DNA from 4 places in the Paenibacillus sp. WG02 genome. Region 1 is predicted to be linked to each of the others. Evidence: riboswitches for the same ligand, from Rfam matches in the RefSeq annotation. Region 1 holds a riboswitch; each other region holds the start of a gene.
What was found. A riboswitch is a leader RNA that binds a small molecule or an ion and turns the genes downstream of it on or off. The one in region 1 is predicted to bind cyclic di-AMP.
Positions count from the first base shown of each region.

Region 2: linked by a shared signal. The riboswitch ahead of ACBP55_RS34925 (APC family permease) and the one ahead of ACBP55_RS20005 (hypothetical protein) in region 1 are both predicted to bind cyclic di-AMP.
Region 3: linked by a shared signal. The riboswitch ahead of ACBP55_RS07135 (stalk domain-containing protein) and the one ahead of ACBP55_RS20005 (hypothetical protein) in region 1 are both predicted to bind cyclic di-AMP.
Region 4: linked by a shared signal. The riboswitch ahead of ACBP55_RS04520 (C40 family peptidase) and the one ahead of ACBP55_RS20005 (hypothetical protein) in region 1 are both predicted to bind cyclic di-AMP.

Region 1 covers NZ_AP036016.1:4,434,481-4,441,880, forward strand. Annotated here, with positions in the region: gene ACBP55_RS19990 (hypothetical protein) at 9-266, opposite strand; gene ACBP55_RS19995 (class I SAM-dependent methyltransferase) at 828-1,430, opposite strand; gene ACBP55_RS20000 (hypothetical protein) at 1,955-2,377, opposite strand; gene ACBP55_RS20005 (hypothetical protein) at 2,754-3,140, opposite strand; cyclic di-AMP (ydaO/yuaA leader) riboswitch at 3,227-3,362, opposite strand; gene ACBP55_RS20010 (SMP-30/gluconolactonase/LRE family protein) at 3,691-4,584, shown strand; gene ACBP55_RS20015 (GyrI-like domain-containing protein) at 4,701-5,288, opposite strand; gene ACBP55_RS20020 (Gfo/Idh/MocA family protein) at 5,793-6,782, opposite strand; partial or broken gene ACBP55_RS20025 (SDR family NAD(P)-dependent oxidoreductase) at 6,832-7,400, opposite strand, start outside.
Region 2 covers NZ_AP036016.1:7,741,253-7,748,652, reverse strand. Annotated here, with positions in the region: gene ACBP55_RS34945 (trans-sulfuration enzyme family protein) at 1-1,145, opposite strand, end outside; gene ACBP55_RS34940 (carbohydrate ABC transporter permease) at 1,193-2,029, opposite strand; gene ACBP55_RS34935 (carbohydrate ABC transporter permease) at 2,029-2,913, opposite strand; gene ACBP55_RS34930 (ABC transporter substrate-binding protein) at 2,996-4,324, opposite strand; cyclic di-AMP (ydaO/yuaA leader) riboswitch at 4,657-4,807, shown strand; gene ACBP55_RS34925 (APC family permease) at 4,905-6,740, shown strand; gene ACBP55_RS34920 (YqkE family protein) at 6,785-7,045, shown strand; gene ACBP55_RS34915 (polysaccharide deacetylase family protein) at 7,057-7,400, shown strand, end outside.
Region 3 covers NZ_AP036016.1:1,485,687-1,493,086, reverse strand. Annotated here, with positions in the region: gene lepB (signal peptidase I) at 34-582, opposite strand; gene ACBP55_RS07160 (response regulator) at 609-1,256, opposite strand; gene ACBP55_RS07155 (sensor histidine kinase) at 1,311-2,372, opposite strand; gene liaF (cell wall-active antibiotics response protein LiaF) at 2,420-3,082, opposite strand; gene ACBP55_RS07145 (PspA/IM30 family protein) at 3,257-3,889, opposite strand; gene ACBP55_RS07140 (hypothetical protein) at 3,916-4,206, opposite strand; cyclic di-AMP (ydaO/yuaA leader) riboswitch at 4,369-4,521, shown strand; gene ACBP55_RS07135 (stalk domain-containing protein) at 4,526-5,317, shown strand; gene ACBP55_RS07130 (hypothetical protein) at 5,487-5,657, opposite strand; gene ACBP55_RS07125 (DHH family phosphoesterase) at 5,740-6,948, opposite strand; gene ACBP55_RS07120 (GNAT family N-acetyltransferase) at 7,094-7,400, opposite strand, start outside.
Region 4 covers NZ_AP036016.1:964,732-972,131, reverse strand. Annotated here, with positions in the region: partial or broken gene ACBP55_RS04540 (glycosyltransferase) at 70-411, shown strand; gene ACBP55_RS04535 (glycosyltransferase family 2 protein) at 393-1,154, shown strand; gene ACBP55_RS04530 (stalk domain-containing protein) at 1,311-2,765, shown strand; gene ACBP55_RS04525 (hypothetical protein) at 2,762-3,421, opposite strand; gene ACBP55_RS04520 (C40 family peptidase) at 3,605-4,501, opposite strand; cyclic di-AMP (ydaO/yuaA leader) riboswitch at 4,504-4,663, opposite strand; gene ACBP55_RS04515 (permease) at 4,730-5,326, opposite strand; tRNA gene ACBP55_RS04510 (tRNA-Gly) at 6,561-6,631, opposite strand; tRNA gene ACBP55_RS04505 (tRNA-Pro) at 6,651-6,727, opposite strand; tRNA gene ACBP55_RS04500 (tRNA-Arg) at 6,744-6,820, opposite strand; tRNA gene ACBP55_RS04495 (tRNA-Gly) at 6,829-6,903, opposite strand; gene ACBP55_RS04490 (AIM24 family protein) at 7,006-7,400, opposite strand, start outside.

The DNA of each region.
Region 1 (7,400 bases):
TGATCTCGTCAAGGGCATGGAAAACGGAAAATATCAATGATGATGCCAATTGGAATTCGAATCGTTATAAATATTCTGTCAATCCCGCTAAAAATCCTCAAACGGATAGCGTTTCGTCCAACACTTAGTAAACATCCTGTAAAAGTATTAAAAAGTGTTCGAACAACAACAACACTACCAATCAAACCCGGGGAAATGCTCTTAATTCTTTTCTGTGTTTTCAAAGGCACTTTTCGAGCTGTGGTCAAATGAAATTCTTTAGACATTTATCTCTCTCCTTTGTTTATTTGTTGTTTTGCCTTTTTTATTTCTTTTAACACCAAAGAGGCGAGCTATAAATCCCAACAAGATTTAGCAGATTAGAGCCTTACTTCTTTTTCTCAACAAATATAATTTAGTATGAGGGGGGCTCCACACCACACCACAACAACAGTCTATGGTGAAGCACATTAGTTGCACACGGCATTTACCTAGGTTCAGCACTAACAGGTCAACTTTCACTTTCATTAAGTTCTTAGCATGGTTCCCTTATCCAGTCTTTACCATTGAACATATTTTCTGGAATGGTATCTGTCGACTTTGTCATGTTATTCCTACTGCCCTTAATCATGCTAATTGTACATACATAAAAAAACAAAAAAACCCATACTGACGAATCAGCATGAGTATTTTTATTCATGTTATTTTCCGTGTCGTTTTGCCAGTTTGCACAAAATCCTATTGCTCACGTTTAGGAGCTAATTCAATCGCTTGTTTTAGAGCCTTTTTTGATTGCGCGATCTCGATAGCCTCAAATCTACTAACGGGATAATTTCCGTCTTGAGAGTTTATTTTTGAGAATCAAGAATAAACATAGATGCATCATGCCCCATGAATATTTTACTTCCATTATAAAAAGTTTTGGATTGAATATCCCTGTACCCTATTTTAGTCATAATGTCAGTTAGCTTTGTTTGATTAAATCCGTTATGAACTATATCTGAAACTATTTTTTCATTTTTATTAAAATCTACGATTAGTAAATGTCCTCCTTCATTTAGAACATCGAATAATCTTGATAAAACGAATTCAACATCATTAATATGGAGGAGAACCTGAGCCATAATAATATAGTCAGCATGTAAATCCGATAGATCTTCCTTTTCAAAATCAAAGCATAATGTATCTACATTCTGAATATTAAAATCAGAAATTTTTTGCTTTATTTGATTAATCATGTTTTGTGATGTATCTAGAAAAAGCATAGAATTAAACTCGTTTAACAAGTTCATTCCAACAAGACCAGTTCCACACCCAAAATCAATAGCATTCTTACTTTTAGCGTCAACTAAATATTCACGTATGGCATCTGATGATACCTTTGCAATTTGAATTCTTTCAGAAGTGTCATATATATTTGCTATCATTTCAAACTTATCCGTATTTCCCATTATTACCTCTCCAATCTCTGCCTAAAGAAGGCTGATCAAAATATGGATCCTGTATTATCGCACTAACTTTTCCCATTATTTTAGCTCCTAATGATTTTATATCTGAATACAGATTACCATATCTTTGAATTAACCTATATCACTAAAACAATCTGCCTGTTACATCAATGAACGAAAAAGGGGCTGCCCAAAGAACACTCCTTAACTATCGTTCTGCTTCCCTCAATAATTAGCGTTTATTATTGAATCAATTTTCGAATTTCATTTTCAACAATTCTTGTATTCCATGGTGAGAAAAAAACATTAGTGCCATCATCAGTAAGAGTAAAGGCGTAGGCTATCAGCTCGTTCGTGTAGAACACGAAATGATAATATGTCGGATCGCCCCCCCTGTTCTGGGGATTATAATTTTCCGTATCTTTCCCGCTTTCCAAAAACTGAATAAATTGTTCTTTCTCGCTATTATAAAGGGTTTTGTAGGGTTTTACTTCAATATGATTATAAAGGTCCACTCGCTCTACTTTTTATTTAGGCACATCTTTATAGTTATGCCTCATATTTTTTTTAAAGTCATCCTCCGCATATAAACGATATCCTCCAATTCTGGTCTCATCTCTTGCAGCTATTAACTCATTTATTTCAAACCCTTTGACCTTGTAAAGTTTAGTTCCAATCTCTAAAAATGCAGCATCTCCTGCTTTCGTTTGATAATTGGGGTTAGTAACAACATCTCCCACTTTAAATTTGACTTCACCAATTACCTGATTGGTTACATCATTTGGATCCTTTATCACACCTTCAAACAATCCAGTGTATGAATTTCCTGATAATTTAACAAAATCGACCCAATCGATCACAGCGTTTCCCTGAATTGAATTCGTATTAAAATTCGAGCATCCACTTAAAATTACAACGAAGAAAGTCATTAAAAATGCCCAAATTCTCACAATAAATCCCCCCCTTTCATCCCTGACGTAGACTGATTCGGATATGTTTCAACCCTCTTGTTAAATAATTACATTAACCAGTGCTTTCATTCAATCAGAAACAAGTAATTTCATAATATCTAAGCATCGAGGCAAATCCTTTTCTTCTAGCCGTTTCTTTAAATTTTTGGTAAGGTTCTCCATCGTTCATCTTAAATTTCCCTGCCCGCTCAATGAAAAAAGCAGGTTGTCTCAGCTGCCTGCTTTTTTCAAGTATCTATTCTGTTAGTTGAATGAAGAATTAAATGTGAAGGACTTCCATAACATACGATCAAAAAGTTGGTTATGATGGGCTTAATATTAACAACCGAAAAATAGCTTTATCCTTCAACGAAACTCATATAATACTGCTTCTAATGTACTCTCTGAGGCAAGGATACGGACCACCAAAAATATGAGCCATGGTTACGATAAATTCGTGATGTTCCTCCAAATATTTTTTGGAAATGCCGACGCGATTGGCTAGTAATTGTTGAACCGCTAAATCCCTTTCCAAACTTAGCTGGTTTAGCAAGTTATTGTTTTGTCCGACCGTTTTGCTTATTTCCAATAAAGTTTGTGTTTCGACGCCTGATGGCCGATACACCAAATTGGAAAATTGAATGTCGAACTCCTCCAGCCGTCGCTTTAAGTGAAGAATCTCTTCTTGACGTTGTACAGAAGTGTTTGATCTTTTCGATTGAAAAAGGTTCTTCACCTCTTTGGTTACTCTCTTAAAAAGCATGTCTAATTCCTCCTTTTTTCTCTTGAACGAAAAAAGGAAGCGAGGGAATAGAGCCCTAAAAAATAAAGGCCAATTTAATGTTTTTATCATTTTCTTTCCACGCTGACGAAGTTAGCTGACGGATTCGGGTTGAAAGTTAACCCTAACACTTAAAAGTGTACTCACCCCAGAAAACTTGGTTCCCCCGCTTCTTTAATCTAAAGAATTAAGCGTAGTATGATTCATTCTTATTTTATCAATTTACCCCAATACATATATAGAAACAATAGTAATATTTACTTATATTTTTTATGTCTATTTTCAACTAATAGTTCAATTTTACTGTGGTTAACGCAGCAAGGTCAACAACAACTGCAAGGGCAACTGCTGATTCTTAGCTCCCCTACTAGGCTTGAAGCTTATACGATAAGGTAAAGTAGAGAATTGAAGTTTCACATGGGGGGGCGTGTTGTGATGTTTTTGACGACTAACATGTTTCCTGCATATCCTAAGAAAAAACTCATTCTGGGTCTTAAAGGAGAAATACATTTGGATATTGCAGGTAAAAGAAATGAAAGCTAATATTGCATCTAAAGTATTTTATGATTTGTTTCCTCAGATCACCTGTCTTGAACAGGCGGCCACCGGATTTATTCTTACCGAGGGTCCAGCTTGGGATAAAACGGACGGCTCGCTTGTATTCAGCGATATTAAGGCAAACACGATTTATCGCTTGAGGGAGCAGGACCATCTCTCCGTAGTGCGGCGTCCAAGTGGAATGTCGAACGGACTGGCGTTTGACGCCGAACAGCGGCTCATTGCTTGCGAGCATGCTGGTCGAAGGCTCTCTTTATATTCCCTGTATGATCCGATTGGAACGATCGTTACGCTGGCTGACTGCTATGAGGGAAAACGCTTGAACAGTCCGAACGATGTAATTGTAGCTTCGGACCACTCCATTTACTTCACAGACCCCAATTACGGTTTAGTGAATGAATTGCAAGCACCGAAAGCGCAAGATCAGTTGTTTCAGGGAGTCTACAGGTTATCTCCGTCAGGCAAACTGACACTACTGATCAATGACTTTGCTGGTCCTAACGGTTTAGCGTTATCGCCTGATGAACGAAAGCTTTATGTCAGCGACACGGAACGTCAGCATATCAGAGTGTTCGATCTTGATGAGCAAGGCCGATTGGTGTACGGCAGACTGTTCGCCAAGCTGGACGTGAGCATGGGAGAGGGCGTAGCCGATGGCTTGAAGGTGGACGCAGAGGGACACGTATACTGCGCAGGACCGGGAGGAATATGGGTGTTTGAACCAGACGGAAGCGTTATCGGATTGTTGAGGATTCCTGAAATAACTACCAATTTAACTTGGGGAGGAGTATCAGGTCGGACCATGTATATTACCGCCACTTCCTCCGTATACAAGATACCCGTTGGGGTGACTAAAGCAGGATTTTGATCCGAAGCGAATAAGGAGAAGCTATTACCCTTTCGAACCTGACGAATCAGTTTCACAGCCCCAATTTGTCTTTGGCGAGAATCAGTATTTTTTCACAAGAAATCTTAACACCGTTTTCAGCTTTTCCGGTTAGTCTTTCGAGGATCTGACAAATAAATCTCTCGATGAATTTTGCTGGTACGGCTATAACCATTCTCTGAACAGAACACTTCCATTCGAGCAAAGCTTTTCGGTTCATCGTCAAAGCTTCCGATATGCATCATTTGACAACACAACCCTTCTTCCGCATGCTCAAACCGAACTTTTTCAAGGAACGGATTAGGTTTTTTCTTTTTCGTGTGTTCTAGAAACCGCTCAAACCATTTTTCTGTCAAAAAATCGGGTTGGCGTATCATAATCGTGTACTTCAAATTGTTTTTGTCCGTCGCAGGCTTGGTCAGATCAAGCAAGTCCCACACACCCTCAAGCGGAAAAACCGTATATTCGTAGTATTCAGCCGGTATATTGTCACTTTTGTAAGACATTCTCACCGCATAACTCAAACTGTACAAAGCTTCTACCGCCTTGGCAAATTCCTCGCCGTTCGGATCTCCAGAACTACTGACCATAAAAAACGGTATCCTCGGCACTTCCACAATTTCCGGTAATGTATTCGGCAAATAGAGTTGTTTAAAATCTTTCTTGTAATCTATCTTTTTACCCAAAATTCTATCTCTCCTTTTGGATGGTCTTCGTATATTTTAACATTCTAAATATGACAACAGTATGTCACTTTCAAGGTTCATGTTTCTCCAGAGCGGCCCCGAAACTGACTACTTCATGAAGTATACTCAAACTTGGGATGTTTCACATTACTGCCAAAATGTTAACGAAAGGGCTATGCGTCAGACCTTGCAAAATTATTGGTTTCCCTCTTCCTAATGCCCCTCTACCATCAGTTTAGCTTAATACCCGACTGCAAAGCTTCCCAAATCTCATCATAGATAAGTTCGAGCACAGAAATAGATCCACAGCAACGAGTTGTGGATCTAAATTTGTTAGCCGCCACTTACCTGTTAATTGACGGGTAAAAATCGATGCTTCACGGAAAAAAACGTTTCATTTTTAGTTGTTATTTTCGTATTTATAGCGGCAGTCTAAGACATTCTTTTTTCTGGGTCTTTAACTGCCGCTGTTTCTTTTTAATGGAACAAAGCGGAGATCAATGATTACAAATGGATAACTTGACCGCCGTTAGCTGCGCTCTTCCAAGCCGCTTCCGTCAAACGCGCAATTCTTAAACCGCAGCTGGATGGCGCAGCGGCTTCATTCACCCTGCCGAGGATGAGATCAACAAAATCACGATTTGGATCACTGGAAGCCGGAAGCTCTTCCAATACTTCGACAAGTTCTCTTTGTCCTTCCTTGGCGACGAATATTTTATTATTGCGGTACAAAACGGTTCCTTGATCGCCGTGAATAGACACATCCTCATGCCAACCGATGCTAGCGCTGCCGACAACATTGAAAGTCGCAATTGCGCCTTCCCGAAAGCGAACGGTGACGGCCGAGTCGATATCGACTTGCGATCCTCGGTTGTCGATGAAAGCAGACACGTTCGCTGGTTCTAGACCGGTAACCCAAAGTACAACGTCAAGTAGATGGCTTCCGGAATCATTTAGCTGTCCCCCGCAGGATAATGCAGGGTTTTGCCTCCAGGAACCTGTTGTACCTTTCAGCCAACTTTGTGCCTGATAAGCGCAAATGTAATTGATTTTTCCCAGTTCTCCGCTTTGGATCAACTCGCGAATATAGATGTAGGGGCCCATTAAGTGACGCTGGTAGGCAACTGCGAGATGTTTGTTTACAATTTTCGCATGGGCAATGATGCGTTCCGCATTCTCGGATCCGTCGACAAACGGCTTCTCCATCAGTACATGTAAACCGCCATCCAAGCATGCCATTCCTTGCTCAAAATGCATGCTGTGCGGCGAGACAATAATGGCTGCATCTGCGTTTGCCTGTGAGATAGCCTCCCGATAATCCGTATAAACCGCTACATTCTTCAACTCGAGAAAACGCTCAGTCACTTGTTCAATTGCTGCAGCGGAAGGATCCGCCAACGCTACAATTTCAGCTTCGGGTACTTGCAGCAATCTTCGAACGTGCTCTCTTCCCATTCCACCAACGCCAATCATTAAGAAACGAACTGTTTCCATGTAATATCCCTCCAAAAGAGTATTCTATTGTCTATTGCGATTGAAATTTTCATAAGCCGAGTCCCCCATTGATATGAAGTTCAGTGCCGGTGACTTGGCTGGCTTCATCGGATAATAAAAAGATCGTTCCGTGCGCCATGTCTTCCGGCGTTTGCATGCGACCGCTAGGTATGTAAGACTCGCCCAATTTCATCAACTCGTCCGGGCTTAAGCCCCTGTTCTGGTACAGCTCGATTTCCCCTTCAGAAGCCACCCAACCAACCGTTATCCAATTGGACCGGATATGTTCTCTGGCATAGTGGGCTGCGATGTGACGGTTTAAAGTAAGCATCGCGCCCTTCGAGCAAGAATAGGCGGCGAGTTCCTTTCCACCTTTATAGCCGTTTGTGGAGCCCATATGAACAATGGAGCCGCCGCCTGTCTTTAACATTGACTGAATCGCGTACATCGAACAGAAGAAAGCGCCTTTCATGTTGACGGCAAAAATCGAATCGAACAGCTCCTCCGATGTATCCACCATCGTTCCCCGGGGAAGATACCGGCATTATTGACCAGACCGTCAACCTTGCCGAATCGGTCCACCGCTTCATCGATTAACTGCTTGCACGCCTTTTCCCT
Region 2 (7,400 bases), 3.3 Mb from region 1:
GCTCCAATCGAAGCAAACGCCTGCTTCAAATCATTGATGAGATCGACCGGCTCCTCAAGGCCTACATACAATCGAACGATTACCCGATTATCGGGCTGATTGGGCATGTACACTAAGCTCTCGAAGCCACCCCAGCTTATACCCTTGCGGAAGTACTGCAGTTGATTCGCCCAGTACCGCATGCGTTCCATCGGTATATGGGTTTCGAAGGAAAAGAGACTTCCACTACCCGACATTTGCGAACAATAAAGCTCATGCTGGGGATGGCTTTTCAAACCGGGATGGTTCATTTTTATGATAAAAGATTGGTTTTCCAAGTAATGGGCAACCTTAAATCCATTCTCTTGTAGTTTATGCATCCTGAGTGGCAATGTACGCAAACCTCTCATAAACAAGGAGGCGCTTTGCGGATGAAGGATACCGCCGAACAGCTGGAATTCCTCTCGGAACAGTTGATCTATATGTTGTTTTGCGCCAATCACGACCCCTCCGATCAAGTCGCTATGACCGGAAATATACTTAGTCATCGAGTGTACGACCATATCAATGCCATTAGACAGCGGACTTTGGAAGCATGGGCTAGCCCATGAACCGTCAATAATGGTTTTTGCTCCAATTTTTTTTGCAAGCGCTGCGATTTGCTCTAAATCCTGAAGTTCAAATAAAATGCTCGTCGGACTCTCCAAATAAATTAAGCGGGTGTTCGGACGTACGGCACCCAGAACTTGCATCATATCCTTACCATCAACAAAGGTAGTCTCAACTTGAAATTTCACCAGATATTCTTTCATAAGTCTTCTGGCTGGACCGTAGCAGCCATCCACGCACACGATATGGTCACCCGCTTGTACGGTTGACAAGATGGCAGCCGAAATCGCTGCCATACCTGAGGCAAAGCATCTCGCTTCCTCTCCGCCTTCCAGCTCTGCCAAACGCTCTTCCAATAGACGAACCGTCGGATTGTTGCCGCGAGTGTAAATCATACTACTCACTTCAAAGGCAAGCGCCTCTTCCAATTCTTCATGCGTTTCAAACGTGAACAAACTGTTCTGATAAATCGGATGCGTGACCGCACCGTAATGTCGCTCATCATGCACGTCATGCGTGACGATGGTCTTCTTGCTGTATGTCTGAATCTCTGGCATACTTTCCTCCACCTTCTCCTAAATGCTTCTATGATTCTATGTACGAATTAGCCTTTTTCGGCGCCTTGTGTTAATCCTTCAACAATGAATCGCTGACAAAACGCGAAAATAATAATCGTAGGAATAACAGATAGCACCGCTCCCGCAGACATGGGGCCCCAATCAATATTAAACTTCGTAATGAAGCCGTTCATAGCAACCGGAATCGTCTTGGCCGATTCTTTATCGATAAACATGATCGACATGAAGAGTTCATTCCAATTTTGTACAAAAGCAAAAATAAAAGTCGCTGCAACACCCGGCAGCATGACCGGCATAATAATACGGAACAACGCTGACAACCGCGTGCATCCATCAATCACAGCCGCTTCTTCCAAACTGGCAGGAATGCGTTGGAAAAAGCCGCGGAGCATAATCGTGCAGAATGGTATGAGTCCGGCTGTGTACAAAATAATGAGTGAATACAACTGATTCAGCAGGCCGAATTTCGACATCATGAGATACAACGGGGCGAACCCGACAAAAGCCGGTATCATCTGTGTCATGAAAAAGGCGAACATAATTTGAGGGCCACCCTTAAATTTATGACGAGCCAATACATAAGCACTGAGCGTCGTAATAAGAAGCACTGTGAATGCAGAAGCGAGAGAAACGATCAAACTATTAAAGATATAAATATGAAAATTGGAGATTTTGAAGATATTTATATAGTTTTCGAATGATATCGTTGACGGCCAATATTGCAGGGGCAGCTTAAAAATTTCTTTGGACGGCTTGAGTGAAGTGATGAAAATCCAGTAGAGCGGAAATAACATGACGATCAGCACAATGCCCAGAAACAACACTTTTCCAGGGAGACGTAACCATTTCATGATGGGATTCATCAGAAATCAGCTCCTTTCTCGGACTTGGTCGCCATCAAGTAAAACACGGTATACATGGCTAATAGAATAACCATAATGACCCCTGCCGCAGCAGCTTGACCGTAGTCGCCTCCGAACATAATTTTATCCATCATGAAAGTGGCCAAAATATGTGAAGAGCCCGCAGGTCCTCCATTGGTCATCGCATATATAATATCCGGGAAATTGAAAATCCAGATCACCCGCAGCAAAGTAGTAGCGATGATCGTCGGCATAATGTAAGGGATAGTCACGTACCAGAACTTCTGTGAACTGTTCGCCCCATCGATACCAGCGGATTCATAGAGATCAGCAGGGATCGACTGAAGCGCAGCAAGCAGCATGATAGCAAAGAACGCTACGCCGTACCAGACGTTAGCTGCAATCACAGAAGGCAACGCCCACTTAGGATCGGATAAAAAACCAATCCTTTCGGTAATGAGGCCCATCTTTAAAAGCAGATCGTTAATAACACCGATTTGGCCGTTTAACAGCCATCTCCAGATGATGCCGATCAGGAATCCAGACATAGCCCATGAGTAGAAGATTAGTCCTTGGTAGACACCTCTGCCTTTGAACGGTTTCTTCAAGACCAATGCCAAAATGAACCCTAAAGTAAACTGTAAGAAAAGAGAGATAAACACCCAAAAGAAGCTGTTGGACAGAGCTTTCAGAAAAGCAGGCTGGCCAAATATGAGAGTGAAATTGTCAAACCCAATAAAATGAATATCCGTTAAATCGAATAGTGTATATTTCTGGAACGCCATCCCAACACCCCGAAAGAAAGGGTAAAACGTAAATACAGAAACGACCAGTAGGGAAGGTTGCAAGCAGTAAAATATGAACTTGTTTACATTATCTTTCATCTTTGTCCTCCTCCCGTAAGTATCCAAAGAAAGGAGGGGTCCCTTTGATCCAGACCCCTCCAAAGCACCTTTGTCATCCGGGTTATTTTTTCTGAGTTGCTTTTTCATTTTTCCAGTAAGCGTCCCACTGCTCTAGAACTTTATCCAGCTGCATGCTGCCTAGGATCATCGCCTGATTGTTTTCAACTTGAAGCTTTTTAAATTGGCCATTACCTTGATAGTTTGTCGCATCTCTCATCATGAAGTAATCTTTGGAATTATTGTTCATATTGATAAAGGCTTGGTAGGCCCCAACTTTAAAGAATTCATCATCTTGCGCCGAAGTGTGAATCGGAATGAGTCCAATGCCCTTGGCGAACTTCAAGTTCTGCTCGGGGCTCGATAAGAATTCGATCAACTTCCAAGCTTCTTCTTTATGTTTGGTGTATGATGTCATTCCCCATCCTGCTGCGCCGACGAATCTTGGAGCTTTACCACTGGGTCCTAGTGGAATTGGCGCTGTCGCCCATGTTCCTTCTGCCATTTTCTCTTTCGTTACGGAGATAACTTCCGGATCGTTAATCAACATCGCGGTTACACCCGACACGAAGCTTTCCACTGTTTCCGCAAAAGCCCAGTTCGTTGAATCCTTTGGCGAAGCTTCTTGATAAATTTTCGTGAATAATTCCATGGCTTGTTTCGCTTCCGGCGAGGAGAAGATCGTTTGACCGTCCTTCAAGAACATGGAGTCGTTCGGATTAATTTTATCACCGACAAACGCTTGCATAATCATGAGGGAGAAGTTATCGCCCCCTGCTCCGCCACGATACGCATATCCGTAACGATTCTTGGCTGGGTCAGTGAGCGCTTTGCCCTTTTCATAGACCTCTTGCCACGTTTTCGGCGGGGTTAATCCTTTTTCTTTGAACCAGTCTTGACGATAGTACAATACTTTCTGGTACAGCCCGTAAGGTATGTAATATGGCTTGTTATCAATGTATTCAGCTGCCATTTTAGCACTGTCGTTCAACGTCTTGTAATTCTCCCACTTCGTTGTAAACGGTTTCAGATCTTCGATGAAATTATTTGTTACAAATTGTTTTGCGGTATTATCTCGAACCTCGAGAACATCCAAACTTTCTTTCGCTCCCAGCATAGCAGCGATCTTCGTATCCGCATTCTGAAGCGGCGGCGAGATTAACTCTACTTTAATGGTTGGATTTTGCTTCTCGAATTCGCCGAGCATGTTTTTGAGAAGCGTTGTTCTTTCAGGGCTGGTCAAACTCTCAATCATTTTTAGTGTAACGGTCGCATTTTTGTCTCCGCCCGCGTTTCCCGTCTTCTCATCCGACGAGCAGCCTGCCAGTATCCCTCCTGCTAACATGACAATGGTTAACCCAGTGATCGACATCTTCTTTACAATAACAGTCATACGTGTGACCTCCCTATAAATTTTCTTAGTTCGATTTAACTGTGTGTCTATATAGCTATATAGCTGTACAGCTATCATACAGCTAAATCTTAAAGTAGTTGTATTTTTCTGTCAAGCGTAAAAAAAGACGAATCCACCAGTGATGCTCAACCCGGGCTATTCGCCAAATGTTAAAAATCCACGATGTAATAAGAGAATGGAAGTAAATCAATGAATGGCAGGATTGTAAGCGTATTATTGAGTGAATGTAGTGGTTGGAGTTATCTTTTTAAGTTTATTCAATCCTTTACTATGCTGTAAGAAGAGAGTAGTATTCAACTCGTACGTTACAGTTGAATATTTCGCTTAATTTTCTTATTAGAAAAGCGGGGGAACCAAAAGTTTTATGGGGTGAGTAAAGGTGCTTACGTATGGCACCATTTAGGGCAGATTCTCGCGGCCCGAACCCGACAGCTAACCTCGTAAGCGACCGTGGGAAGGAGAACATGTGTATAAACACAAGGTCTATCCTTGTGTTTTTTTGCGTCCTAAAACACAAGAATACGTCAGATATTAGGTTTAATTGGGGGAACTATCACGAATGACAAGCGACTCATTGAAAAAAATTATGTTTGGCAAACCGCTTAAATCCAGCGAAATGGAATCCGAAAAAATGCCGGTTTGGAAAGGACTGCCGATCCTATCCTCGGATGCCTTATCGTCAGTTGCTTACGGGACTGAGCAGATTCTTTTAGAACTTGCGACTGTTGGGGTTGCCGCTTTTGCGTTCTCTTTGCCTATTGCGTTATCCATTATTGCTCTGATTATGCTGCTAGTTTTGAGCTATAGACAAGTGATAGAGGCCTATCCGCAAGGTGGCGGAGCGTATATGGTTTCCAAAGAAAACCTAGGTATGGTGTGGGGAAGGCTGACTGGTGTTTCGCTGCTCATTGACTATACACTTACCGTTGCCGTTTCGATCTCTGCCGGCGTGCAGGCGATTACGTCAGCGTTTCCATCAGCGGTGCCGTATATTGTTCCGATTACTTTAGTTCTTGTGTGGATCATGGTTTGGCTTAATTTACGTGGAACATCGGAATCAGGTACGATTTTCGCTATTCCAACGTACTTTTTTATATTTTGTATTTTACTGCTAGTGGGCAAAGGTATATACGATATGCTGACGGGTTCCATTAATATGCATCCTATAGTGTTTGCTCCGAGTTCAATGACAAGCTCATTGACGTTATTCGTCCTTTTAAAAGCATTTTCCTCGGGGTGTTCCGCCGTGACAGGGATCGAGGCCATCTCCGATGCCGTGCCACATTTCCGCACACCATCCGTTAAAAACGCGAAGCGCACGTTAGTTTCCTTAGGGACACTTTTGGCTATCGTGTTTGGAGGCGTAACGGTATTAGCTTTGGGTTATGGTATTGTACCTGATCCTAATGGCCATACATCCGTCTTATCGATGGTGACAGAGCAGGCTTTTGGTCGTGGGGCGATGTACTATGCAACTCAAATTGGTACCATGCTCATTCTGGTTTTGGCTGCAAATACTAGCTTCAACGGCTTTCCAATCTTAGCATCCATTATGGCACAGGATAAAAACTTTCCGCGTATGTTCTCGTTCCGAGGAGACCGACTTTCGTTCCACTATGGGATTATCACGCTTGGTGTGCTTGCCAGTATTCTTCTGATTGGTTTCAAAGGTAAGACAGATGCACTCATTCCTCTATATGCGATTGGCGTGTTTTTATCTTTTACACTTGCGCAAGGCGGCTTGGTTCGTAAATGGTTGAGAGAGCGAGTGAAAGGTTGGATCGGAAAGCTGCTCATCAATGGTTTAGGCGGGATCGTTTCTCTTGTTGTTTTGCTCATATTTTCCATAACTAAATTTGCCGAAGGTGCGTGGATTGTTATTATTATAACCCCGCTGCTGCTTTGGTTAATTACGAAAATTAGTCATCACTACGATGATGTAGCGAAGCAATTGCGTATTGATATAACGATTGAGCGGGTTTGCACGAAGGAGCCTTTGATTATTGTGCCTGTGGCGGGCATTCATCGGGTTGTGGCACAGTCCTTGAACTATGCGAAATCGTTGTCGCCAAACGTGATTGCCTTCTATGTATCGTTCTCAGATGAAGATGAAGAATTGATGCAGGAGAAGTGGGATAAATGGGATCCGGGCGTTCGATTGGTTATTTTTAAATCGCGTTATCGGACGATACTTAAGCCGCTTGCTGAATTTATTGAGAGAATTGACACACATGTTTCGGAAAAACAAAACATTATGGTCATTCTACCGCAATTTATGCCGAAAAAATGGTGGCATCGACTGCTCCATAACCAGTCTGCTGCACGCATTCGTTCGAAGCTGCAAGCAGATAAAGATATCGTCGTGGCGACGGTACCGTATCATTTGCACGAGTAGAAGTGTACAATAATAGGGAGAAACTGAACTGAGGTGAACCCGTTATGGCAAAGAAAAAATGGTCGTCTACTCCTGCTGTTACCAGCGTGCAAGATAAACCCACAACACTTAAGGATTTACTGCGCCCGGAAATACTTGAGGGACTCAAAGCGCAGGCTGATGCCATGAAAGCAGAGGAACAAGCGAAGAAAGATGCAGAGAGAGCAAAGGCGGAAGCTGCTCGCAAAGCAGAAGAAAAACGGCTTGAGAACGATTTTGGACATCTGCTGTCTAAAAGCAGTCTGGATTGGCGAAAGCACAAATGAGGGGGCGCACGATGTGCCTTCTCTTCCTTCTTCTCGTAATGATAGCGTTGTCATCCTGTGAGATGGGTAATAGAAAGTCAGCTCAAGGGACTGCTGAGGTAAGTGGTGCACCGACAGTGACAATGACACCAGCATCTATACCAACATCGACGACAATGGTGTCAAAAGAGACTCCGACGCCATCGGTGGCATCGGCATCAGCTCCAACAGCCATGGATACACCGCTGATTCCATCTTCGCCTCCAAGCGAACCCAGTTCATCGCCTAGTCCGGCTTTTTCGTCTTTGGAAAAGACCCTAATCGAGCGTTACGGAAACGCTAAACCAAAGAAATGGGGCGAAAATGTCCCAGGCGT
Region 3 (7,400 bases), 2.9 Mb from region 1:
GCACATGCATGCTCACCCAGAGGGCCGTTTTCTTTAGAATAGCTTCTTGCCTAATACATGATCAAGCGGGATGTATCCGATCACTCTGCTATCCATACTATTATTTCGGTTATCTCCCATCACGAAAATATGATCGGCAGGCACCGTCCATTTCTTATTCCCATTGGCTCTCATTGCCTCGTTAATGTAAGGCTCGTCAAGCAGCACGCCGTTGCGATACATCTTATCGTCCTTGAGCTCCAATTGATCGCCCGGCTTACCAATCACCCGTTTAATCCAGACATGTTTATCATCACCATTGGTAAATAAACTGAGCAAAGGACTGTCTAACAAGTCGTTCTTGAATGTTCTCTTAAGATCGACTCTAGAGTCTATAATGACAATATCCTCATAATTCGGTTCATAATTAAACGTATGAGACAGCTTTGATACATACACGCGTTGACTGTCATGCAGCGTCGGATCCATGGAATGTCCCATCACCTTCGTGGATTGGAACACGAAAACACCAAGAAATACGACTAAAATAAACGAAATGGCAATGGAACCAAACCAGCTCCAAATTTGCTTTAATAGATTCATTCGTATCGCTCCCTTGTGACTATTTGCTACTCAGCCAAACCATGTTTAAATGCATAGATGGCGGCTTGTGTTCGATCTTCTACACCCAGCTTGGCCAGAACATTGGTGACGTGAAACTTTACCGTCTTCACACCGATAAATAAATCATCCGCTAGCTCTTGATTGGATTTACCTTTGGCAATCAAGCGAAGCACTTCCATCTCTCGATCAGTTAACTCCTCATGCGGCTCAGCTGCCGGCTTAGGCTGGCGAAAGCGATTCATGATCTTGGAGGCGACCTGAGACTCCAGAATGGACTGCCCTTTAGCCGCAGCTCTTATCGCTTGAGCGATTTCGGAGGCGCGTGACGTTTTGAGCAAATAGCTGAATGCCCCCGCTTCTATTACAGGATACATTTTCTCATCATCTAAGAAGCTCGTCAACACAATGACTTTGCAATCTGGATAAAGTTGCAGCAGCTTCCTTGTCGTCTCGATACCGTCCATGCCTTCCATGACCAAATCCATGAGTACGACATCCGGTCGATATTCCTGTGCTAGCCGAATGCCATCCTGACCATTGCTAGCTTCCCCGACCACTTCAATTCCATCCTCTGTCCCTAGTACGGCCGCGAGTCCGATCCTGACCATTTCGTGGTCATCGACAAGCAAAACCTTAATCAACGCGTCGTCCATTTGCTTCTCCTCTCGATAGAAAACTATTTTCTTCAAGCTATCTATAGTAATGAATTAACTTTCAACCGCATATTCAGCAGCTAATATTGGCACACGAATTTCGATACGCGTACCTCTATCAGGTGCTGTTATGATATCCACAGAGCCGCCAATTTCATTAACCCGCTCCTTCATGGACACTATACCATACGATGTAAGCTTCTTAGCATCTAATTCAAAACCCACTCCGTCATCGCGTATCGCAAGCCGAACACCATCAGGACGATGCAGCAGCTTCACTTCCAGCTTATTTGCCTTAGAATGACGCAGAGCATTAGAAAGCGCCTCTTGTACAATACGGAACAAATGGTCCTCAATCCCCTTATTCAAGCGGATATCCTCGTCCATATCCCAAGTAATCGCCATGGGCACTTTAGCCGCAAGCTCCTTCAGGAGTTCGACAAGTCCTTCCGACAGTCGTTTCCCTTCCAGATGAATAGGTCTTAAATGCAGAAGCAAGGCTCTCATTTCCGATTGAGCAACAGAAGCCATCTCCTCAATGAGATGAATTTGCCTTTTAGCCTTCTCAAAATCTTTGTCCAAGGTACGCCCTACAGCTGTTGCCGTCATGGATATTGCGAATAATTGCTGGCTCACCGCATCATGAAGCTCACGCGCCAATCGCTGTCTTTCTTCAATCACGGCAGACAGCTTAGCTTTCTCCGCAAGCTCCGCATTATCATTAGATAAGCGCTGTAGAGAAGTAACCTGCTCTTCCCACCGCTTCATAATACGGCCTAACTGATCACCCAGACGCCCGATTTCATCTTCACCGTTCTGGAAACCGCCACGGGCAAACGTCCCTTTTTCGAGCAAAATCATCGTCTCCATCATTGGCTCCAGCCTCCGAGTAATTCGGTTGCTATTCCAGAAGCCATACACAGCACCAATTCCGCCAATAACCAGAATCGCCATGAATGTAAACTTAACGCCTTCTTGCCAACTCGTAAAAGGCACAATCAGATTGCGTGAATTCAAAAAATAAATGATCGCGCCAAACACAACGAAACTAAAGATGATCGATTCACTCATGCTGCGCCATATCATATTCGTTAATCGTCGTTTATAGCCGTCCAATGGATAATGAACCTCCTCGAGATCTTTACGCGTGCCTAAGCGCATTCTCACAATACTTTGATTTTGATATCTCCTACGATGTAAGAAAGCACAAGTTTCACGCGGTGATCGCAAAGGTCATAGTTAGGGGACTGCCAGATCAGCTTGTTCATAACTCCTGACTCGCGCTCATTCGCAACTTGAATCTGCCCGAAAGAGATGGATGCTGTGACAGCGACACCGATATCTTCCGGTACTTTTATATCTACATCTCCTACAACGCCTTGCAGGATGACAGTGGTTTCCTTTTGCTCCAATATCGCAAGTGAAAGATCAATGTAGGTCTCTCCAATAATGTACCAAGTTGAACTGTTACGCAAAATCCAAGGCTCACGGCCTAAACGGACGCTATCCACCAATTTCTGCTTCTGCATGTACGTGTCGTCTTTGTGTACTTGTTTCGATCGTATGAAAAACAAACCTAGCGAAATTAAAACAATAGAGAACACGATAGTAATGTGATCACCGAATAAAATCACTGCCCCTATACCGATCAGTACATAACCTTTGCGCTCTTTGCGTGAACGGACCCGATGAATGCCTAGCAAGATGAGGATAATGGCAAGAATGGGGAAAAAGCCTATTGTATGATCTAGAAGCAAAAAAAGACCGGCTCCAATCAGCACTAGTGCTGTATTGCGGTTACGGTTGCTTTTAGTTTCTTCTCCCATCGCTGCACCTCCTCTGGCTGACTTTTAAAATTAGTTCATATAGATTCCTAGCATACCATAAGAATGGACGACCTCCAAGATGCAAATCCTTGCGCGGCAAGGCTTCCGCATGAATCATGGAGGTCAAGGGCCCTCCAGCGCCTATTTACTAGACGCTGGAGGGAAAACTCGCGGCTATTTCTTGCCGCGAGGGTCCGTGTCATCGCTGGAGCGATGCTGCTGCCAATCCTGCTGGAGCTTGCCGCGCAGCGTGCGCAGCTCCTGCTGAAGGTTGCCGCCGGCTTCCTTCAGCGTCTCTTGCGACAGGCGGCCTGCTTCGCGGAGCCCCTGCAGCGCTTCCCGGCCGAGCTCGCGGCCGGTCACTTCCAGCTCGCGCCATGCGTCGCGAGCCTCTTTCCCGTGCAGCCCGCTGCCCGGCGGCTGCACCCGAGCCCCCTCGGCTGCGTGCCCTGCACGCAGCCCGCGCAGTTCATCCGCGAGCGCCAGGCACATGTCCTGGCTGCTCGCATACTGCGCGCGGTAGTGCTCGCAAGCGACTTCCTCGCGCTGCTTCTCTAAGAGTGCTAGCCGCGCGAGCTCCTCATCGCCGGCGCGCATCGCCAGCTCGGCCTGCTCGCCGCGCAGCTGCGCCATCTCCTCTGCGTTCACAATGTGTTGTCGCAGCTCAATAGTCCGCTGCAGCGCCTCCTCGTAGCGCTGTTCCAGCTTCTCAATCACGCTGCTTCCCCGTTCTTGATGCTCAAGCTTGCCGGCCGTTTCTTGCCATGCAGCTTCCGCCATTTTGCCAATGCGATTCAATATATTCATGAAGTTACACCCCCATTTCTTAAGATTTAAAATTCATTTCGTTTCTTCAGCAAATGAAAACCATACATCACTAAACCTATTGCGAATGCAATCGCGATTAAGCCTGATAGTTTAATGGTCAAAATTAAGCCGCCTAAGCCGGCGATAAACCATCCTATTTTCTTCCCATTCTTAATGCCTACATAGCCTAATCCAAGCATCGCTGCTGGGAATAATAATCCCATTAAATGAATATGACTGCCCAACTGATGCAGAGAAATAAGTATACCTGCCGTAATTAAAACCAATGCCAACCCTTTCGATCGATCCATACTCATTCTGCTTACCGCCCTTCACGTATTCTTCATGCTTCTATCGTACCTGAAACCGGTATTCGTCAAAACGGACTCGCGACTGTTTTTGTACCTAGACCTAAGTCCAGTACCTTCTAAGACCTCCATCCATATTTTGGCCGTTGTCCCACAGAGCCTCGAATGCTAAACTATTTGAAGCCGAGTCCGGTGCACAGACAAAGTGCCGGTACGGGGGACGATTTACATGGGGTGAATATTTGCTCTTCAAAGGAGCAGACTAGGGAGAACCTTCTTCCCGAACCCGTCAACTAACCTCGAAGGCTCATTGAAGGAGGATTACCAATTGCATACAATTACTAAAGGGTTAACTAGCCTTGCTGTGTCTTTAACAGTGTTGGCAGGAGGCTTTCTTTCCCCATTTTCGGCGCATGCCGCTGAGATGGATGTGAAAGTGCAAGTCAATGATGAGCTTGTTCAATTTCCGGATGCTCAGCCATTTTTGGATGACAATCATGCTACCCAAGTACCGATTCGTTTCGTAACGGAGAAGCTTGGTTATGACGTGAAGTGGCAAAAAGAAGGCGATGAGATCAAAGTCACGTTAAATAACAACAAACATTCGATCACCTTAGTATCGGGACAAAAAGAAGCCAAAATCGATAGCACTCCTGTCGAGATGGACACACATGCAGAATTCCAAAATGGACGCGTATACGTGCCTCTTCGGTTCTTAAGCAAAGCATCCAATATTCCCGTTCAGTGGGACGCTAGCAGCAAATTAGCTATTCTAAGTAAAGATGGCAATCAGCACGCGCCAGATTATGAATTATTTCAATCTACTGCCTATTCAGCAGATCCATCTGAAAATGGCGGCTACGGAGCTATCGATTATATGGGTAATCCATTAGGTATTGGAACCGTTGCTGTAGATCCGTCGGTGATTCCTCTAGGGTCTAAGCTCTATATAGAAGGTTATAATTTCAATGGCCTCCCTGCAGGCGGCATGTATGCTTACGCAACAGATACTGGCGGTGCAATCAAAGGAAAACGTATTGATATCTTTATCCCAGGATCCAAGCAATCCTTGCAAAAGTTTGGTATCCAAACCATTAAAGTGTACAAGCTATCCAATTAAACGGCTGAAATAAAAAAAAGCTTGGTTTCTGAGATTATATTCTCAAGAAATCAGCTTTTTTTATTTATGGTGGAAGGGCTCATCCACGCACCTCCTTCTGCTAATATTGCACTAGAAAGGCTGCTCTCCCATCATACTAGTGACGAGAAGAGCAGCCTGCAGTAGTTACTTAAACTTGATTTTTGGGGATACCATTTAAACTTGGAACGTAATCAGGTGCCTCGTTGCTCGATAGCGTTTGAGCTTCTTCCATGAAATTAGCGTTATTCTGCTGATTGTTTTTCTTATCTGCTTTGTTATCTTCGCGGTCATGCTTGGGATCGGCGTCATTTTTGGGCATTGCATTCACCTCCATTGTCTCATAGTTAGTATGAGAAGGCGGCTTGCATTTTATCCCAGTTATCTGGAACTGGCGTTGCTCTTTATATGACTGAACTACCCTCGAGGGTTTTAGTTTTTCTTGCCGCCATATGCTCCATTAGGAATGAAACATACGTTTCGTCCCGAACTAACCAAGCTGCATACTCCCTTTTAACATAACGTTCTGCCTCTTCAAAAGTAGAAAAATGTTGGTTGGATTCGACCCCATCCACATCGATTTCCCATCTGCCTCCAGAAGGAAAAATAAACACTTGCTGTTCATTTCTATTCTCATAAAGTGATCCATACACAGAATTTTTCGTGTTAAATGTATTTTTATTTGCATCCGCGCGAATGGGTTCCATTGGAAATGGCTTCGCAACATAAAATTGATAAGCTTCTTCTGTCATTGAACAACCGGATGCTTTCGCATGGCCTCCTCCTCCATAAAGACCCGCAATTTCCGAGACGTCGATGTGATCGTGAATCGTTCGAAAGCTTATCTTTTTACCGCCCATATTCATGATTGCGATGTAATCCAGATGAGGGTTTTCTTTGCCCAAATCGTTTCCAAGTTCAGAATGATAGGATTCCGCATGAACAATCCCTACATGATGGTCATCTATACGAGAGTGGATGATTTCTCTCTTTTTTCTGCGCACATAGCGTTCAATTTTTTCTTCTTCCATATCCAAAATTTTTTCTTCAAAGGAGTCAAACGCAAATTGCTCACTTTTCTGAATGCGAGCCACCATTTTTTCCTCGAATTCTTCGATGGAAATTAGATAAAAGAGATCGTTTAATCGCTTAGCCTTGATGTATTCATTCTGTTCCCATTCCCATGTATCATACTGACGGACCAATTCGACGAATTCATCTAATCCTTTCATTGGCTTCAACAATCCGTTCTGGATCAGATACTCATAAAATAGAGAAGTTGCAGAAGCGAGTTTTCCATTTTCATACGCGATCTGAACCATTCCCCACGGATATTTGTTTAAATGAAGCGAGGTTTTATGATGATCAATCAGTTTTACTTTTCCACCTGATTTCACAAACTCGTTAAGTCCTTTTTCATTCGTTTCATCCACGGATAAGTCGGTGATAAACAATTGGCTTTTTTTTCTTGATTTTTCTAAAAAACGGTTTACTTGTAGATTCAACCCTCCAACAGAGTTATAACGGATTTCTACCTTTTCACCAAATGCTAATCGAGCTATTATACCGCAACCTACTCCATCCAGATCATTATGAGTATACAAATGATACAAGGGCACACCCTCCTGCTAATGATTTCCATTAGGCTACCCTTGATCAAGTCACTTTATTCGGTGTTAATGGCGCGCTTCTCCGACATAATCTCGTAAAAAAAGACGGCCCCATTGTTTTGCCACGGGTACCGTCTTTTTTCATCTTTTAAAAGAAATCCGCTAAATAAGTTGTTCGCCGCGGAATCGCATGTTCCAACCGGCCAACAAGCTCATCAGAGCCTTGAAGACGCTCAATTCGGGCCATAAATCCTGCTTTCTGATAACCCATGAACAAAGCCGTCAACGTCTGTATGCTACAGCCAAGTATTTGATCCTCTGCAGGTATTTCATCTTCAGACAGCTTCGTTACGACGGCAGCTTTTCCATTGTCGGTAAACTGTAGCCGAAAGACGCCTTGGTTCCAATCTGCCTGCGCATCTGAAATATGTAAATATATGGTTTCCGCCCGGTCG
Region 4 (7,400 bases), 3.5 Mb from region 1:
GCATCCAGCAAAATTTCCCCTCACTCCTGATGAATGATATAATGCGGTCAACTCTATTCTTTCAAGATTATGCTTACGATGCAAGTTTTGCTAAGCAAAACTTTAAGGAGGCACACCATGTCCACCCTAGGAATGATCGCGATCCTGACCCTCCTCTACTGGCTTTATATCACTTTCGATGTGCATAAAGGTATACATTTGCTGCATACACTGCCCAAATCCACGAAACTCCCGGACAAGCCTCCCCTCGTTTCGGTCATTATCGCCGCCAAAGAAGAGGAGAGTACCATCCTAGAAACCGTCCGGCATCTTCTCACGCAAAATTATCCGCGCCTCGAGATCATCGCCGTCAATGACCGCTCTCAGGACGCTACCGGTGTCCGGCTTGAGAGCTGCGGAAGTGGTCACAGCACAAAACGGATATACACACACCGCTGCAAATCATTCACATCACCTCTCTGCCTGAAGGCTGGCTTGGCAAAAACCATGCCCTCTACCAAGGGTATCAGCAAGCGAGAGGCCAATATTTGCTTTTTACAGATGCCGATGTCATTTTTGCACCAGGAACGATTTCAGATGCGGTTACTTATATGAAGGAACATGACGTACAGCATCTCACGTTGACTCCTAACATGATTGCTCGAAGCTCGCTACTTAGAGGGTTCGTTCATTTCTTCCTCTTCTCTTTTTCCTTATTCGTTCGCCCGTGGCGTGCCAACCTTGACAGCGCCCGTGAACCGGGCATCGGAATTGGTGCCTTTAACATGGTTAGCCGCAGCGCTTATGAAGCGATTGGCACGCACAAATCGATCGCCCTAAGACCTGATGATGACCTTCAATTAGGCATCTCCCTCAAACGAGCTGGATTTAAGCAAAAGGTTCTGTCCGGCAAACACATTCTACAAGTCGAATGGTACCGCTCCCTCAAGGAAGCGATCATCGGTCTGGAGAAAAACCTTTTCTCCGGCTTTTCGCTACAGCTACTCCATTGCTTTACTCGCTTGTTTGGGACAGCTCATCTTTTTTATATTCCCTTGGCTCGGCCTGATCTTCCTTTGGGACTGGAGAGGAGCCGCCTATGCTGTCGCTGTCATTTTACAAATATGGCTATACCGCAAGCTAATGTTCCGCCTCATGAGCAAACGCGGGGATGAAGCTTTCCTGCTTCCTGTCAGCGCCTCCCTGCTCCTTTATACGATCGTCCGCTCCGTTTGGCTAACTTGGAAACAAGGTGGCATCAATTGGAGAGGAACGTTCTACTCCTTGCGCGAATTAAAAAAGAAGTAAATTCAGAAAGGATGATAGCTGCTATGCCTCATGCGCGTTTCCGCATTCTTACTTACACCGCGATGCTCATCTGTCTGCTCTCAGCAGCCCTTATCTTCCCAGCATCTACTTCCGCACAAGGTACCGTTCAAACCCAAAGCCGAACGATTGCTTATAATGGCAAGTCGTTTACTGTACAATGGGTCACCGTCGATCTCACCGATCCTTACTTGCGCGTTAAGCCTGTAACGGCTGAGGACGGCATTGGTCATGATGAGCCCTTCTCCTCCATGTTAACGAGGAACCATGCAATTGCAGGGATCAATGGGACTTTTTTTGACGCCTATGAAAAGGATGATACCCAGCGCTACCCGAATGGTTTACTCATTGGCTCTGGTAAAATCATGCACTCCGGCGTTAATCCTGCCCTTCTCGTTCATGCCGACAAAACCGCTAGCTTACAGCGAATCCAAACGGAGCACCAAATAAGCGTTACTCATCAGAGCAAAGCCTACACATTCACAGCTTGGGGTGTGAACAAATATTACGGTGATTCCGCCAATGATCAAGTCGTCTGGTACACGCGCGCCTTTGGGCCGACTATCGATTTTCCTAACTCAACCAAAGTTGTCCTCCGCGAGGGCAAAGTTACAGCCGTAACGACGCAAAGTGTCGATATGCCAGAAGATGGACAAGTGTTCCTACTCGGAAATAGTGCCAATAATAAGACACACGTGCTGCCTAATATCCATATTGGCGATACCGTGAAGCTGACTTCATCACTTCATAATCAAGATACCGGAGCAAGCTCCATGCTTACATCGGTTGATGCTGCTATTGGAGCAGGACCTCATCTGCTTACCAATGGCGCTGTTGATTTGGACTTTGAACGGGATGGCTTTACCGATCCAAAAATCACAACGAGTGCGAACGTACGCAGCTTCATTGGGTTAGACGCTTCCCATCAATTTGTCATGGGGACACTTTCCACAGCTACGGTGGCAGATATGGCGCAGGTTCTTCTAAAGCTAGGTTTAACAGATGCGATGAATATGGATGGTGGTGCAAGTTCATCCCTGTATGCAAATGGCTCCATGCTGCGAAGTCCCGGTAGGGCGCTGAGCAATGCACTTGTCGTTGAGCGTCTAGATCATCCACAAATCCAATTAGAGGTAAATGGACAATTCGTACATGAGTTCAGAGGGTATTTATTGCAAGAAACAAGTATGGTACCCTTCCGGGGCATTCTAGAAAGAATTGGTGCTAAATTCGAATGGAACGGGACAACTCGTACATTAGCCGTTCATCATGGTTCTACTAATCTTGAGCTTCGGCCGGATCATTCCGTGATGACGGTGAATGGGCAATCGGTCGTACTCCCTGAAGCTCCTACCATACTAGATGGTCATATTTATATGCCCTTACGAGCCATTATTGAATCCTTAGGCGGACAGATCCAGTGGGATCCACAGCTTTACCGGGTTTCACTTCGTTTTTAGTGCACGCGATTCATTCGTACAATTCGGTAATACAGTTGGCTGCTCACCTCTTGCTCCACTTCCAAATAACCTTCCACATGCACATAATCACCCAATATAAAGGTGGAGGCATCGGCAGACCCGGAGTGTGTTAGAAAGAGGAGAGCGGCTTTATCATTTCCAACCACGAATCCCGTTTGCTCATTCACTTGAAACTTATCTAGAACCGTCCCATGGTGCGACCTTGCGATATGATGAAAGCGCCAAGACTGATCCTCTTTTATTAGAAAATAAAGCACGCGATTTCGCTGATTATTACTGAATTCCCTCGTCACGCCAATCATGCAAACCTTCTCGCCTATGCGAAGATACTCATCGACAACATACGATTTCAATCGCAATCGATGCACATTTTTATGCTGAATATAGGCTTCCATCTCTTCAATCGACCTTTGATCCTTCGGATCCTGTTTCGTTGCGTAAAAGACTTCTTTTATAAACGTATCCGTCTGTAAGCTTCTAGCCCCTTTGAATTGATTATACGTAAGGAAAAATCGATCAATGACTCCCCGAATCTCCTCTGGTATGGCAGGACCTTTTTCCACGATATACATGCTATTTGCTTTATTCGAATGTCTTTTTTTATAAAACCAACTTTTCCAGACACTTAATTGCATGCGGTTCGTGTCACCTGCTTTCTTCCAAACATTTCTTCATTATAGGCTAAAAACCATAAAATTTCGATAAAAATCGCAATATTTCGCATAAAAAAAGAACATCTGCCTTCTATGCTTTCATTCGAAAGATTCATAGAAAACAAATGCCCATGGAATTAATCCTTTTTTCACCACATGGCTTACTTACAAAACTCTTTTGGCTCCCACATATCTGGATCCCCAGTATGAACTGGCGAGACTATCTATCCTTACACCTCTTGACGTTGTCGCCGAAATGAATTGATCATTTCCCAGATAAATCCCTACGTGGTTCACACTTCCTGCAGCAAAAAACACAAGATCTCCAGCCTTCAAGTCCATAACCCTGGTTCCTGCTTCATCGTACATTTGGACCGCAGTTCTGGGTAGATCAATACCTTTAGCTTCGTACAAATAGCGTACAAATCCGGAACAATCAAACCCTCTGGGTGTTGTGCCTCCCCAAACGTATGGCGTTCCCATGAACGTATTTGCTGTTTGCACGATTTGATCAGACATGGACGGTATAACTGCCGCTGCTACCTTTGGAGCTGGTGCTGGTGCTGGTGGCGGTGCAATCCAAGCTGGTTTGTGCGACTTGCCATCGACATTCACCATTGCAATACGATTCGCCTCATTCCATTCAATCGGAGAACCGAATGTTTCAGTGATGAAACGTAAGGGTACATAAGTATTACCTTGATAAAGCGTCGGACTGCTTTCCAGACTAATCTTCTTGCTGTTAACGATCGCTTGCTTCTCGTCGGTTGTCAGTTGAATCATCTGCTGCTTGTTCACCAACGTGACCACAATTTCGCTTTCTTGCTTCGCCCAGCCTACTTGATAACCCAATTTCTCAGATAATACGCGTAGAGGAACTTGCAATGTTCCTGTGTTGTCAATAAATGGCTGTACTTCTGGGAACTGAACCAACTCATCATTGACCTGGACTTTTACATTAGATGCAGATGATGCTGCTTGAACCGATGGAGCCGTAAACATGGATACTGCTGCGCAAACAAGTGCGCATGAACAAATAAAGCTTTTTGTAAAAAGTTTCAAAAATTGTTCCTCCTTGAAGCCTCCGAGGTTAGTTGACGGGTTCGGGAAGAGGTTTCCCTAGCGCGCTCAGTTTATTAAAACAGCTGAGCATTCATTCACCCCAAATAAAGAAGTCCCCCGTACCAGAGCTTTTGCTGCTCCGAGATTCGGCATTTTTTGTCTATGTTAGACTAGCATAATTTGACTGTTAGTTTCAACTTTTGCGCAGTGGTAATAGTATCCAAGAAATTATAAGTGCAAGACAAAATCTGAAATAAAGGAGGCAATCAACAGAACGGCCATGACTCCCCCTGCAAGATGTGCACGCCATATGAAGTTATCGTCTGGTGTCTTATATTTTGACAGTTTAGCGGTATTACGAAGTGTGCGAAAGTAAAGAATAGCCCCTACAATCACGAGAATAATCTCAATAGCCGCACTCACCCACGGCCACTGCCACAGACTAAATCCTACTAATGGAAGTCCTCCAACATTCCCCGGTAAGAATGGCATATCTGCACGATGAACGAGAAGATCAAGTATCCAGTGACTGAAGGTAAGCACTCCTATAGCTGCGCCTCCTCTTTTCCCCCATAATTTCCAAGCCAATAATCCCGATAAGATAGCAATGAGCAGCGCCCCAACTAATGAGTGTGTGTAATCAGCGTGAATAATCCCTTCCCCATAACCCGTACCCAGGCTTGTATCGATCGTTTCAATACTAGAAAGAAATAAGGGTACAAATACAACGTCAAGCAGCTGAGTACTAAGTATGAGCGCCCAGATCGGCACCTCCGGTGTTCTTGCTTTCAATGCTGCAGCAAGCCCAAAATGTCCAGCAAACATTTACATTCCCTCCCTTTTCGAACGCTTGAGAACACGGCTTTCAAGCCATCCACCTAAAACTGTAAATAAGAGCATAAATACAATAAATGACATGTCGAGACCCATTCCTTTCTGAATACTAATATAATTAGTATTTTAACTAATATAATTAGTTTATGCAAGTGCTTTTTCAGCACAAAAAAGAAGAAGCCTGAACGTCATCGTTCAAGCTTCGATTTCATGCATATGTGATTATGTCTTGAGACATGTCTAATTCGATATCGGTCCACGTCCGTTTCAATGCGATAATGTTGAAATTATCACTTTGAGAAGTTATTACGCTTTTGATTTCGCTTGTTGAATGATTCCTCTATTCGCTCCCATTAGAACCAGGTCAGACCGCCATTGAATCTCCAGAGTAATAAAGTGACTGGCTCCGTACGAAAATCAGTTGTCAGAGTCACAGGCTTGGATTAGCCTTGGCAAGTGAATCATGCAAAAAGTACATCAAATTTCATAACAATGATCTCATTTCTCAATATTCCTGCATTTTGTACATCAAAATCAGCTGAATTCGAACGTTTGGGCTCACTTTGGGAGATTTTGCTGTACTTTCTGCAGCTTCTGCCTCTCAAAAGTACGTTTATATTCAAAATACATGCACTTTTTGCATCTGTATTAGCTCAAAATCAGGCTCATCTACTCCGTTGAATTCAAGGACCGCTTGCTTGTCCTCCACGGGTTATCCTTCGATGCCTTCACGTACGGGATGCTAGTTCTTTTCAGCTTATCCTTAAATTTTCACCGGTGTGATGCACGTCCTACTCGGGTTTAACCTTCGAAGCCGTCACGTATGGTCGAACCCCTGCGGATTCTCATCCCTTCCCGCACAAACAACTAAAGTTGTACTACGTACAACTTTAATCAACCAAATCAAGCATTTTCTCTGCACATGTTGCAAAAAATGCAACAATTTAGACCCAAAGTGGCCTTTTAGTACGAATTAAGGCTAAATTGTTGTACAGCATACAACATCTCTTGCTTAGAGAGTAGAAAGCCAAAGAAATTGTTGCACGAAGTACAACTTCCCACTTATAGACAAGAAAAAGCACTCATACAGGCTTCCTAAATCCGACCGCCCCCTTCACCCTAAACCATACAGCGAACCCAACCGCGTTAAATAGGGTGGAATCCCTTCGTTTACCCCAAAAGAAAAAAAACCACCCGAAGGTGGTCTTTCTTTCACTTGCTGTTAAGCGGGCGGCGGGAATCGAACCCGCGCGATCAGCTTGGAAGGCTGAAGTTCTACCATTAAACTACGCCCGCGTATTAATAAAGGGATTGATGGTCGGGACGACACGATTTGAACATGCGACCCCCTGCTCCCAAAGCAGGTGCTCTACCAAGCTGAGCTACGTCCCGATGCGTTTTATGAAAATGGCGCGCCCTGAGAGATTCGAACTCCCGACCTTTTGATTCGTAGTCAAATACTCTATCCAGCTGAGCTAAGGGCGCAAATGAGTTGGAGCGGAAGACGGGGATCGAACCCGCGACCCTCGCCTTGGCAAGGCGATGCTCTACCGCTGAGCCACTTCCGCATCGTATAATTGCATGTCATTCTCGCTAACGTTTCTCCGAGGCGACAAGGAATAATATATCAGGAATTGAGGACAAATGCAAATGTTTTTTCTTACCTTTTTTTATTTGATGAAAATACCGCCAAACGGCAGTACTTCTCTGGCAATGCGGCGCAGTAAACTGTCATTTTTCATATGCTCATCTAATTTGCGATCTGGCTTACAGGGCTGCATGAGAACGTGACCATGTCCCGTTATTTCCCAATGATAATTCATATGCTGACTGGCCAATGTATTGCCGTACACACATAGACGCAGCTGAGCGTTCCGCGGATAGGCAACAAGACAGCTTGTATCGACATATAAGGGCTGCTTGGCATCCAATGCCATTTGATAAATCGGTCCTGCAGTCAGAAGTCCTAGTTTGCCTGGACCTTTAAACTGCATTTTCACGAAATCCTGCGTAATCAGTGTATTCTTAACATTTTGCAGATGAGAAGAGTAGCTGACTCCCTCTG